Regions from separate parts of the Pseudomonas sp. FW305-7 genome, predicted to be linked through region 1. Evidence: predicted binding sites of a transcription regulator. Region 1 holds the regulator's gene; the other holds the start of a gene.

Region 1 (5,156 bases):
CGACAAGGACAACAACACGACTCAAGGCGAGAAAATCGTCTATGACACCGTGAAGAAACTCGCCAGCGCCGGTCGCGCTACCGGCAGCAAGGTCACCGAGTCGCGTCCGCGCATCGACATGGTGATCCAGCCGAAGAAGAAAACCGACGAGAAAACCCAGTAATGGCAACTCTGAAAGCTCAGCACCTGGCCAAGGCCTATAAAAGCCGCCAGGTCGTGCGTGACGTCAGCCTGTCGATCGACAGCGGCCAGATCGTCGGCCTGCTCGGCCCGAACGGCGCCGGCAAGACCACCTGCTTCTATATGATCGTCGGCCTGGTACAGGCCGATCAGGGTCGCGTGCTGATCGACGATCTGGACGTCAGCCACCAGCCAATGCATGGCCGCGCCAAGGCCGGTATCGGCTATCTGCCGCAAGAAGCATCGATCTTCCGCAAACTGTCGGTGGCCGACAACATCATGGCCATCCTCGAGACCCGTCAGGAGCTCGACAAGGCCGGCCGTCGCAAAGAGCTGGAAAGCCTGCTGCAGGAATTCCACATCAGCCACATCCGCGACAACCTCGGCATGAGCCTGTCGGGTGGTGAACGCCGCCGGGTGGAAATCGCCCGTGCTCTGGCGACTGCGCCAAAATTCATCCTGCTCGACGAACCGTTCGCCGGTGTCGACCCGATTTCGGTCGGCGACATCAAGCAGATCATCCACCATCTCAAGGCCAAGGGCATCGGTGTACTGATCACCGACCACAACGTGCGTGAGACGCTGGACATCTGCGAAACCGCCTACATCGTCAACGACGGTCAACTGATCGCCGAAGGTGACTCCGCGACCATCCTGGCCAACGATCTGGTCAAGGAAGTGTATCTGGGCCACGAATTCCGCCTGTAAGCGCAAAGTGCCCGGTGAGCCGCCCGGGTGCTGTATCGATTCAAGCAGGATTTAATACGCTTTAATTGTTACAGCGCTCTAGGCAAACACTTCAGTTTCAGGCATATAATTTGCTTAAGTTTGGCGCTCCGGCGCCCTGTAGTGGATGGCGCATAGCGCCGGCGAATAAGGTGTTAAGCCCCTGCCATGAAACCATCGCTAGTCTTGAGAATGGGCCAGCAGCTGACGATGACACCGCAGCTGCAACAGGCCATCCGCCTGCTCCAATTGTCGACCCTGGATCTGCAACAGGAAATCCAGGAGGCCCTGGAATCCAATCCGATGCTCGAACGCCAGGAAGAAGGCGACGACTTCGACAACTCCGATCCCCTGGCCGACAACGCCGAACAGAAGCCCAACACCGAGATCCAGGAACCCTCCTATCAGGAAACCGCCCCAACGGTGGATAACCTTGAGGACGGCGACTGGAGCGAGCGTATCCCCAACGAGCTTCCGGTCGATACGGCCTGGGAGGACGTTTACCAGACCAGTGCCAGCAGCCTGCCAACCAGCGATGACGACGAGTGGGATTTCACCACCCGCACCTCCGCTGGCGAAAGTCTGCAAAGTCACCTGCTGTGGCAATTGAACCTCGCACCGATGTCCGACACCGATCGACTGATCGCCGTGACCCTGATCGATTGCATCAACAATCAGGGCTACCTGGACGAAACCCTCGAGGAGATTCTTGAAGCGTTCGATCCGGAACTGGACATCGAACTGGACGAGATCGAAGCCGTCCTGCACCGCATCCAGCAATTCGAACCGGCAGGCATTGGCGCCCGCAACCTCAGTGAATGCCTGCTGCTGCAACTGCGTCAGCTATCGGCCAAGACCCCTTGGCTGGCTGAAGCGAAGCGCCTGGTCACCGACTACATCGACTTGCTCGGCAGCCGTGATTACAGCCAGTTGATGCGCCGCATGAAGCTCAAGGAAGACGAGCTGCGTCAGGTCATCGAACTGGTGCAGAGCCTCAACCCGCGTCCAGGCTCGCAGATCGAATCCACTGAAGCCGAGTATGTCGTCCCGGACGTCATCGTGCGCAAGGACAACGAGCGCTGGCTGGTCGAGCTGAATCAGGAGTCAGTGCCACGCCTGCGGGTAAACGCCCAGTACGCCGGTTTCGTGCGTCGCGCCGATACCAGCGCCGACAACACTTTCATGCGCAATCAGTTGCAGGAAGCTCGCTGGTTCATCAAAAGCCTGCAAAGCCGCAACGAAACCCTGATGAAAGTGGCCACCCAGATCGTCGAGCATCAGCGCGGCTTCCTGGAATACGGCGACGAAGCCATGAAGCCGCTGGTCCTGCATGACATCGCCGAAGCGGTCGGCATGCATGAATCGACGATTTCCCGGGTGACCACACAGAAATTCATGCATACCCCGCGCGGTATTTATGAACTGAAATACTTTTTCTCCAGCCACGTCAGCACCTCCGAAGGCGGTGAATGCTCGTCCACGGCGATCCGCGCGATCATCAAAAAACTGGTTGCGGCGGAAAATCAGAAAAAGCCGTTGAGTGACAGCAAGATCGCTGGTTTACTGGAGGCACAAGGCATTCAGGTGGCTCGCCGCACCGTCGCCAAGTACCGCGAGTCCTTAGGGATCGCGCCTTCGAGCGAACGCAAGCGGTTGATGTAAGCCACGTTACAGCGTTCCAGTGGCAGGCTATCCAGCCTGCCGCTTTATGCACTGGCAACGAAGGAGAAGCTGTATGCAAGTCAACATCAGTGGACACCAACTGGAAGTGACCCAACCTCTGCGTTCCTACATCGAGGAAAAACTCCAACGACTGGAACGACATTTCGACAAGATCACCAACGTGCAAGTCACGATGTGCGTCGAAAAGCTGAAGCAGAAAATCGAAGCCACCTTGCATATACCCGGCAGCGAAGTGGTCGCCAATGCGGAACATACCGATATGTACGCGGCGATCGACGCCTTGACCGACAAGCTGGATAAACAACTCAAAAAGCATAAGGAAAAGACCCAGAGCCTGCTCCAGGGCGCCACCGGTCGATAACCCCCCATTCCATGATCCGACTTGAAAGTATCCTGACCCCCGGCCGTTCCCTGGTGAACGTGCCGGGCGGCAGTAAAAAGAAAGCCCTCGAACAAATTGCCAACCTGATCGCCCGCGAAGTGCCGGATCTGGAGATGCAAGATGTCTTCGAGGCCCTGATCGCCCGTGAGAAACTCGGCTCTACCGGTTTCGGCAACGGCATCGCCATTCCTCACTGCCGCCTCAAGGGTTGCCAGTCGCCAATCAGCGCCTTGATGCACCTTGAAGCCCCTATCGATTTCGATGCCATCGACGGCGCCCCGGTTGACCTGCTGTTCGTTCTGCTGGTCCCGGAAGCGGCTACCGATGCCCATCTGGAGTTGCTGCGCCAGATCGCCAGCATGCTCGATCGCAAGGACGTGCGCGATAAGCTGCGCAGCGCTCCGAGCAACGAAGCCTTGTACCAGGTCGTACTGGACGAGCAAAACGGGCAGTAATCATGCGCTTGATCATCGTCAGTGGCCGTTCCGGCTCGGGTAAAAGTACCGCCCTGGATGTCCTTGAGGACAACGGTTACTACTGCATCGACAATCTGCCAGCTGGCCTGCTGCCAGAACTGGCCGAACGGGCGCTGATTCACACCGAACTGGCGCAGCCGCTGGTGGCCGTTTCAATCGATGCGCGTAACCTGCCGAGCCATCTGACCCGTTTTCCGGAACTGCTTGAAGATGTCCGCAGCAAGCATATCCAGTGCGATGTCTTGTATCTGGATGCTGACGAGGAGACGCTGCTCAAGCGTTTTTCCGAAACCCGCCGTCGCCATCCACTGAGCAACGCCAACCGCTCGCTGGCCGAGGCGATTCAGGATGAAACCGCCCTGCTCGGCCCTATCGCCGACCTCGCTGACCTGAAAATCAACACCACCCATCTGAACCTGTACCAGTTGCGCGACACCATCAAGCTGCGTTTGCTGAATCAGCCGGAGCCGGGCACCGCGTTCCTGGTCGAGTCATTCGGCTTCAAGCGCGGCATGCCGGTGGATGCGGACCTGGTGTTCGATGTGCGCTGCCTGCCCAATCCTTACTGGAAACCTGAGTTGCGTGCACAATCGGGTCTCGATGCGCCGGTGGCCGAGTATCTGGCAGCACAGCCCGAGGTGGAGGAAATGTTCCAGGACATCTTCACCTATCTGCACAAATGGTTGCCACGCTTCGCCGCGAGTAACCGCGCCTACGTCACCATTGCCATTGGCTGTACCGGCGGGCATCACCGCTCCGTCTACCTGACCGAACGCTTGGGTCAGGCCCTGCAGAAAACCCTGAAGAATGTCCAGGTTCGCCACCGCGACCTCACTTAAAGGATTCACACCGCGATGCCTGCTCTGGAAATCGAAATCATCAATAAACTGGGTTTGCATGCCCGAGCGTCGGCGAAGTTTGTCGGGGTTGCCGGCCAGTATCCCGATTGCACGATCCGAGTAGGCCGCACGCCGGAGACTACGGTTGATGGCAAAAGCATCATGGCGATGATGATGTTGGCGGCTGGCAAAGGCACCAAAATCTACTTGAGTACCGAAGGGCATCAGGAACAGGAAGCGCTGGATGCGCTGGTGGCGTTGATCAACAACTACTTCGACGAAGGTGGCTGATCGCCTGTGGCGAGGGAGCTTGCTCCCTCGCCACAATTCAACTCAACCCAGCGCTGTATCCATCACCATCATCAGACAAAACCCGATCAACAGGCCAAGACTGGCCAGTTTGTCGTGACCATTGCGTCGCGACTCGGGGATCACTTCGTGGGTCACCACCAGCAACATTGCCCCGGCCGCCAGCGCCAGACCTAACGGCAACAGCACCTGCGCCAGGCTCACCAGCCACGCACACAGCAGGGCAAAAACCGGCTCAACCAGACCCGACGACGCGCCGATCAAGAACGCCTTGACCCGCGACATTCCCGCCCCAGCCAGTACCAGCGCAATCACCAGACCTTCCGGCACATCCTGCAAGGCAATCCCCATGGCCAGACTATCGGCATCCGGCATGCCGCCGCCAGCGGAGACACCGACCGCCATGCCCTCCGGAATGTTATGAGCAATGATGGCGAACACGAACAGCCAGATCCGCGGCGGAATCACCGGCCGTTCGACCGTGCCCACGAGCATCTCCGGAGACGCACCAGCCAATTGCCGGTCGACCAGAAACAGCCCGAACGCACCGAGCATGATGCC
Region 2 (5,156 bases), on a different contig from region 1:
AGCTCGTCTTCCTGGATGTATTCCAGAGCCTGTTCTAGAGTAAAGCGAACAGGTGGTACCAGAGCGATGGTTTCGTCTTTACCCGAAGCACGCATGTTGTCGAGCTTCTTGCCTTTGGTTGGGTTCACACCCAGGTCGTTGTCGCGGCTGTTCTGACCAACGATTTGACCGTTGTAGATCTCCTGGCCGTGTTCTACGAACAGCTTGCCACGAGCCTGCAGGGTTTCCAGCGAGTAGGTCAGTGCCTTGCCGGTTTCAACCGAAACCAGAACGCCGTTCTGACGGCCGGACATGTGGCCCGACTTCACTGGAGCGTAACGGTCGAAGATCGAGGTCAGGATGCCAGCACCGTTGGTCAGGGTCAGGAACTGGTTACGGAAACCGATCAGACCGCGAGCAGGGATGTTGTATTCCAGACGAACACGGCCCTTGCCATCCGGCACCATGTTGCTCAGGTCGCCCTTACGCAGACCCATCTCTTCCATGACCTTGCCCTGCGATTCTTCAGGGATGTCGATGGTCACGTTTTCGAACGGTTCCTGCTTCACGCCGTCAACTTCACGGATGATCACTTCAGGACGGCCCAGGGCCAGCTCGAAGCCTTCGCGACGCATGGTTTCGATCAGTACCGAGAGGTGCAGCTCACCACGGCCGGAAACCTTGAACTTGTCAGCCGAGTCGCCTTCTTCAACGCGCAGTGCAACGTTGTACAGCAGCTCTTTGTCCAGACGATCCTTGATGTTACGCGAGGTCACGAACTTGCCTTCTTTACCGCAGAATGGCGAGTCGTTTACCTGGAAGGTCATGGAAACGGTTGGCTCGTCAACGGTCAGCGGCTTCATCGCCTCAACGGTGTTGATGTCGCACAGGGTGTCGGAGATGAACAGCTCGTCGAAGCCGCTGATGCAGACGATGTCGCCGGCCGCTGCTTCTTCAACGTCAATGCGGTGCAGACCGTGGTGACCCATCAGCTTCAGGATACGACCGTTGCGGCGCTTGCCGTCGGCGCTGATAGCGACAACCGGGGTGTTCGGCTTGACGCGACCACGAGCGATACGGCCAACACCGATAACACCCAGGAAGCTGTTGTAGTCCAGAGCGGAGATCTGCATCTGGAACGGACCATCACGGTCAACAGCCGGAGGCGGAACGTGGTCGACAACCGCTTGGTACAGCGGGGTCATGTCTTCAGCCATGGCGGTGTGATCCAGACCGGCAATGCCGTTCAGGGCCGAGGCGTAAACAACCTGGAAGTCCAGTTGTTCTTCGGTCGCACCGAGGTTGTCGAACAGGTCGAAGATCTGGTCCAGAACCCAGTCCGGACGCGCGCCTGGACGGTCTACCTTGTTGATGACCACGATTGGACGCAGGCCGGCTTCGAAAGCCTTCTTGGTCACGAAACGGGTTTGCGGCATAGGGCCGTCTTGAGCGTCAACCAGCAGCAGAACGGAGTCAACCATCGACATTACGCGTTCAACTTCGCCGCCGAAGTCGGCGTGGCCCGGGGTGTCCACGATGTTGATGTGGTAGCCGTTCCAGTTGATGGCGGTGTTTTTCGCCAGAATGGTAATACCGCGCTCTTTTTCCTGGTCGTTGGAGTCCATCACGCGCTCGTCGTTGAGCTCGTTGCGCTCCAGGGTGCCGGATTGACGCAGGAGTTTGTCTACCAGGGTGGTTTTACCATGGTCAACGTGGGCAATGATGGCGATGTTGCGTAGATTTTCGATCACTTGTGTATCTCGATCAGAGGATTCGGTTTGCTGACAAGTCTTGGCAGCGATTAGCAGTAGTGTCCGGCATGGCCGTTACAGCTTGACGGCGGTGTCGGGGGGCCGGTGACGCAGGCCACAGGCAAACAGCCCCGGGCACTTAGCTCGGTCGATAAACGCGCACATTGGCATGCCCCTCACTGAGCAAATGGTGGGCATGCAGGCGACTCATCACGCCTTTGTCGCAATACAGCAGGTACTGGCGAGTAGGGTCCAGTTCCTTGAAACGTGCGTTCACTGCATAGAACGGCATCGTCTGTACCTCTATGCCGGCAAGCTCCAGCGGTTCGTCTTCAGCGGCGTCCGGGTGACGGATGTCGATGACGATCTGACCGGCCAGCGCTTCGCCGACTTCTTCAATTTGCAAATCCTGGCCCAATTCGTCGATGACTCGATCGATGGCGACCAGTTTGGCGTTGGCGAGCGCACGCTCGAGCACCGCCATGTCGAATTCTTTCTCTTCGTGTTCGACGCGGCCACGTTTGGCAGCGGTCTTCGGGTTAACCGAGATCACCCCGCAGTATTCCGGCATGTGCCGGGCGAAATCGGCGGTGCCTATTTCGTTAGCCGTGTCGATGATGTCCTGTTTGTGCGCGACAATCAGCGGGCGCAAGACCAGTTTGTCAGTCACACAATCGATCACCGACAGGTTCGGCAGCGTCTGGCTCGACACCTGGGAGATCGCCTCACCCGTGACCAGCGCATCGATGTGCAGTCGGTCGGCAATGGCCGAGGACGCGCGCAACATCATACGCTTCAATACGACGCCCATATGACTGTTATCGACTTTGCCGAGAATTTCGCCCAACACTTCTTCGAACGGAACACTGACAAATAGCACGCGTTGCGAACTGCCGTACTTCTTCCAGATGAAATGCGCGACTTCCATCACGCCCAATTCGTGGGCACGCCCGCCCAGATTGAAGAAGCAGAAGTGCGCCATCAGGCCGCGACGCATGATCTGGTAGGCCGCAACAGTCGAATCAAAGCCGCCGGACATCAATACCAGGGTCTGCTCCAACGCACCCAGCGGGTAACCGCCGATGCCGTTGTGCTGGCTGTGAATCACAAACAACCGTTTGTCGCGAACTTCGATGCGGACTTCGATTTCCGGCGCTTTCAGGTCGATTCCGGCAGCACCGCATTCACGACGCAGCTTGCTGCCGACGTATTTTTCGACGTCCATCGAGCTGAACGCATGCTTGCCTGCACGCTTGCAGCGCACCGAGAAAATCTTTCCGGCCAGCGCATCACCGTAGTGCTGTTTGCACTTTTCGGTGATGTCGTCGAAGTCCCCCAGCGGGTACTCGTCGATCTGCAGAAAGTGCGCGATGCCCGGCATGCAGGTCAGGCGCTCGCCCATCTCTTTCAAGGCTTTGGCGTCGGTAACACGGGTTTCCAGCTCGAGGTTGTCCCACACACCGTTCACCACCACAGCCGGGTCCAGATCGCGGAGCACGGCGCGGATGTTTTTGGCCAACTGGCGGATAAATTTCGTCCGGACAGGTCGACTCTTGATGGTGATCTCGGGGAAGACTTTTACGATTAGTTTCATGAAAACAGCGCGCGCAGGGCCAGCCGAAAAAGGGGGGCGCGGATTATAGCGGAAATTGCTCAAGGTTTAACCAGTTAATGTGCAGAAGGTTTTGCACGCACCAAAACAGGTCATTTTGCGATTGTGACGCCACATTAGAGGGCGAGAATTTACGCTTTAAGACGGTTTGCACCTTAATAAGCGTGAATTTGGGGCAAAAAACCCATGCTGGGGCACTGGCATGCAATTTGCTCCCTTGTGAGGCAGGTTGCCTTGGCAGACTATCTGCGCCGGCATCACCCATATTAAGGGCATCCACTACCAAGCCCTAAGCCACCCGGAGGACACTATGTCGAAGTCGGTTCAACTCATCAAAGATCATGACGTCAAGTGGATTGATCTGCGCTTCACGGACACCAAAGGCACTCAGCACCACGTGACCATGCCGGCTCGCGATGCGCTGGAAGACGACTTCTTCGAAGTCGGCAAGATGTTCGACGGTTCCTCCATCGCTGGCTGGAAAGGCATCGAAGCCTCCGACATGATCCTGCTGCCGGACGACGACACTGCCGTGCTCGACCCGTTCACCGAAGACGCGACCCTGATCCTGGTCTGCGACATCATCGAACCGTCGACCATGCAAGGTTACGATCGTGACCCACGCGCCATCGCTCACCGCGCCGAGGAATACCTGAAGACCACCGGTATCGGTGACACCGTCTTCGCTGGCCCAGAGCCAGAATTCTTCATCTTCGACGAAGTGAAGTTCAAGTCGGACATTTCCGGCTCGATGTTCAAGATCTACTCCGAACAAGGTTCGTGGATGTCCGACCAGGACATCGAAGGCGGCAACAAAGGCCACCGTCCAGGCGTCAAAGGTGGCTACTTCCCGGTTCCGCCGTTCGACCACGACCACGAAATCCGTACTGCCATGTGCAACGCACTGGAAGAAATGGGCCAGACCGTTGAAGTTCACCACCACGAAGTGGCGACTGCCGGTCAGAACGAAATCGGTGTCAAGTTCAACACCCTGGTGAAGAAAGCTGACGAAGTTCAGACTCTGAAATACGTTGTACACAACGTTGCTGACGCTTACGGCCGCACCGCGACCTTCATGCCTAAGCCACTGTACGGCGACAACGGTTCGGGCATGCACGTCCACATGTCCATCGCCAAAGATGGCAAGAACACCTTCGCTGGCGAAGGCTATGCCGGCCTGTCCGAAACCGCCCTGTACTTCATCGGCGGCATCATCAAGCACGGTAAGGCACTGAACGGCTTCACCAACCCGGCCACCAACTCCTACAAGCGTCTGGTGCCAGGCTTCGAAGCTCCGGTAATGCTGGCCTACTCGGCTCGCAACCGTTCCGCCTCGATCCGTATTCCTTACGTCAACAGCCCACGTGGCCGTCGTATCGAAGCGCGTTTCCCGGATCCGGCTGCCAACCCGTACCTGGCATTCGCAGCACTGCTGATGGCCGGTCTGGACGGTATCCAGAACAAGATCCACCCAGGCGATGCCGCTGACAAAAACCTGTATGACCTGCCGCCTGAAGAGGCGAAAGAGATCCCACAAGTTTGCGGCAGCCTGAAAGAAGCCCTGGAAGAGCTGGACAAGGGCCGTGCGTTCCTGACCAAGGGCGGCGTGTTCTCCGACGACTTCATCGACGCTTACATCGCGCTGAAATCCGAAGAAGAAATCAAGGTCCGCACCTTCGTGCACCCACTGGAATATGAGCTGTACTACAGCTGCTGATCCGGTAGCGCTGCAGCACGCGGCGTGACAAAAAGAGGCCTCCTTCGGGAGGCCTTTTTTGTGCCCGCGCTTCCATGGATAATCCGCCGCCTCAGCG

The links. The regulator sigma-54, encoded in region 1, starts transcription at its own class of promoters, with help from an activator protein. The targets are predictions, from matches to a motif close to ANTGGCATNNANNTTGCTNT.
Region 2: the regulator sigma-54 is predicted to act here: its motif matches at 3,539-3,558, upstream of glnA (glutamate--ammonia ligase).

Annotation. Positions count from the first base shown of each region.
Region 1 is NZ_JBYSZA010000003.1:155,969-161,124, forward strand. Features, by position in the region: gene lptA (lipopolysaccharide transport periplasmic protein LptA) at 1-163, shown strand, start outside; gene lptB (LPS export ABC transporter ATP-binding protein) at 163-888, shown strand; gene AC3WMT_RS05990 (RNA polymerase factor sigma-54) at 1,075-2,568, shown strand; gene hpf (ribosome hibernation-promoting factor, HPF/YfiA family) at 2,642-2,950, shown strand; gene ptsN (PTS IIA-like nitrogen regulatory protein PtsN) at 2,962-3,426, shown strand; gene rapZ (RNase adapter RapZ) at 3,429-4,286, shown strand; gene AC3WMT_RS06010 (HPr family phosphocarrier protein) at 4,302-4,577, shown strand; gene AC3WMT_RS06015 (ZIP family metal transporter) at 4,620-5,156, opposite strand, start outside.
Region 2 is NZ_JBYSZA010000010.1:41,914-47,069, forward strand. Features, by position in the region: gene typA (translational GTPase TypA) at 1-1,730, opposite strand, end outside; gene thiI (tRNA uracil 4-sulfurtransferase ThiI) at 1,870-3,324, opposite strand; gene glnA (glutamate--ammonia ligase) at 3,653-5,059, shown strand.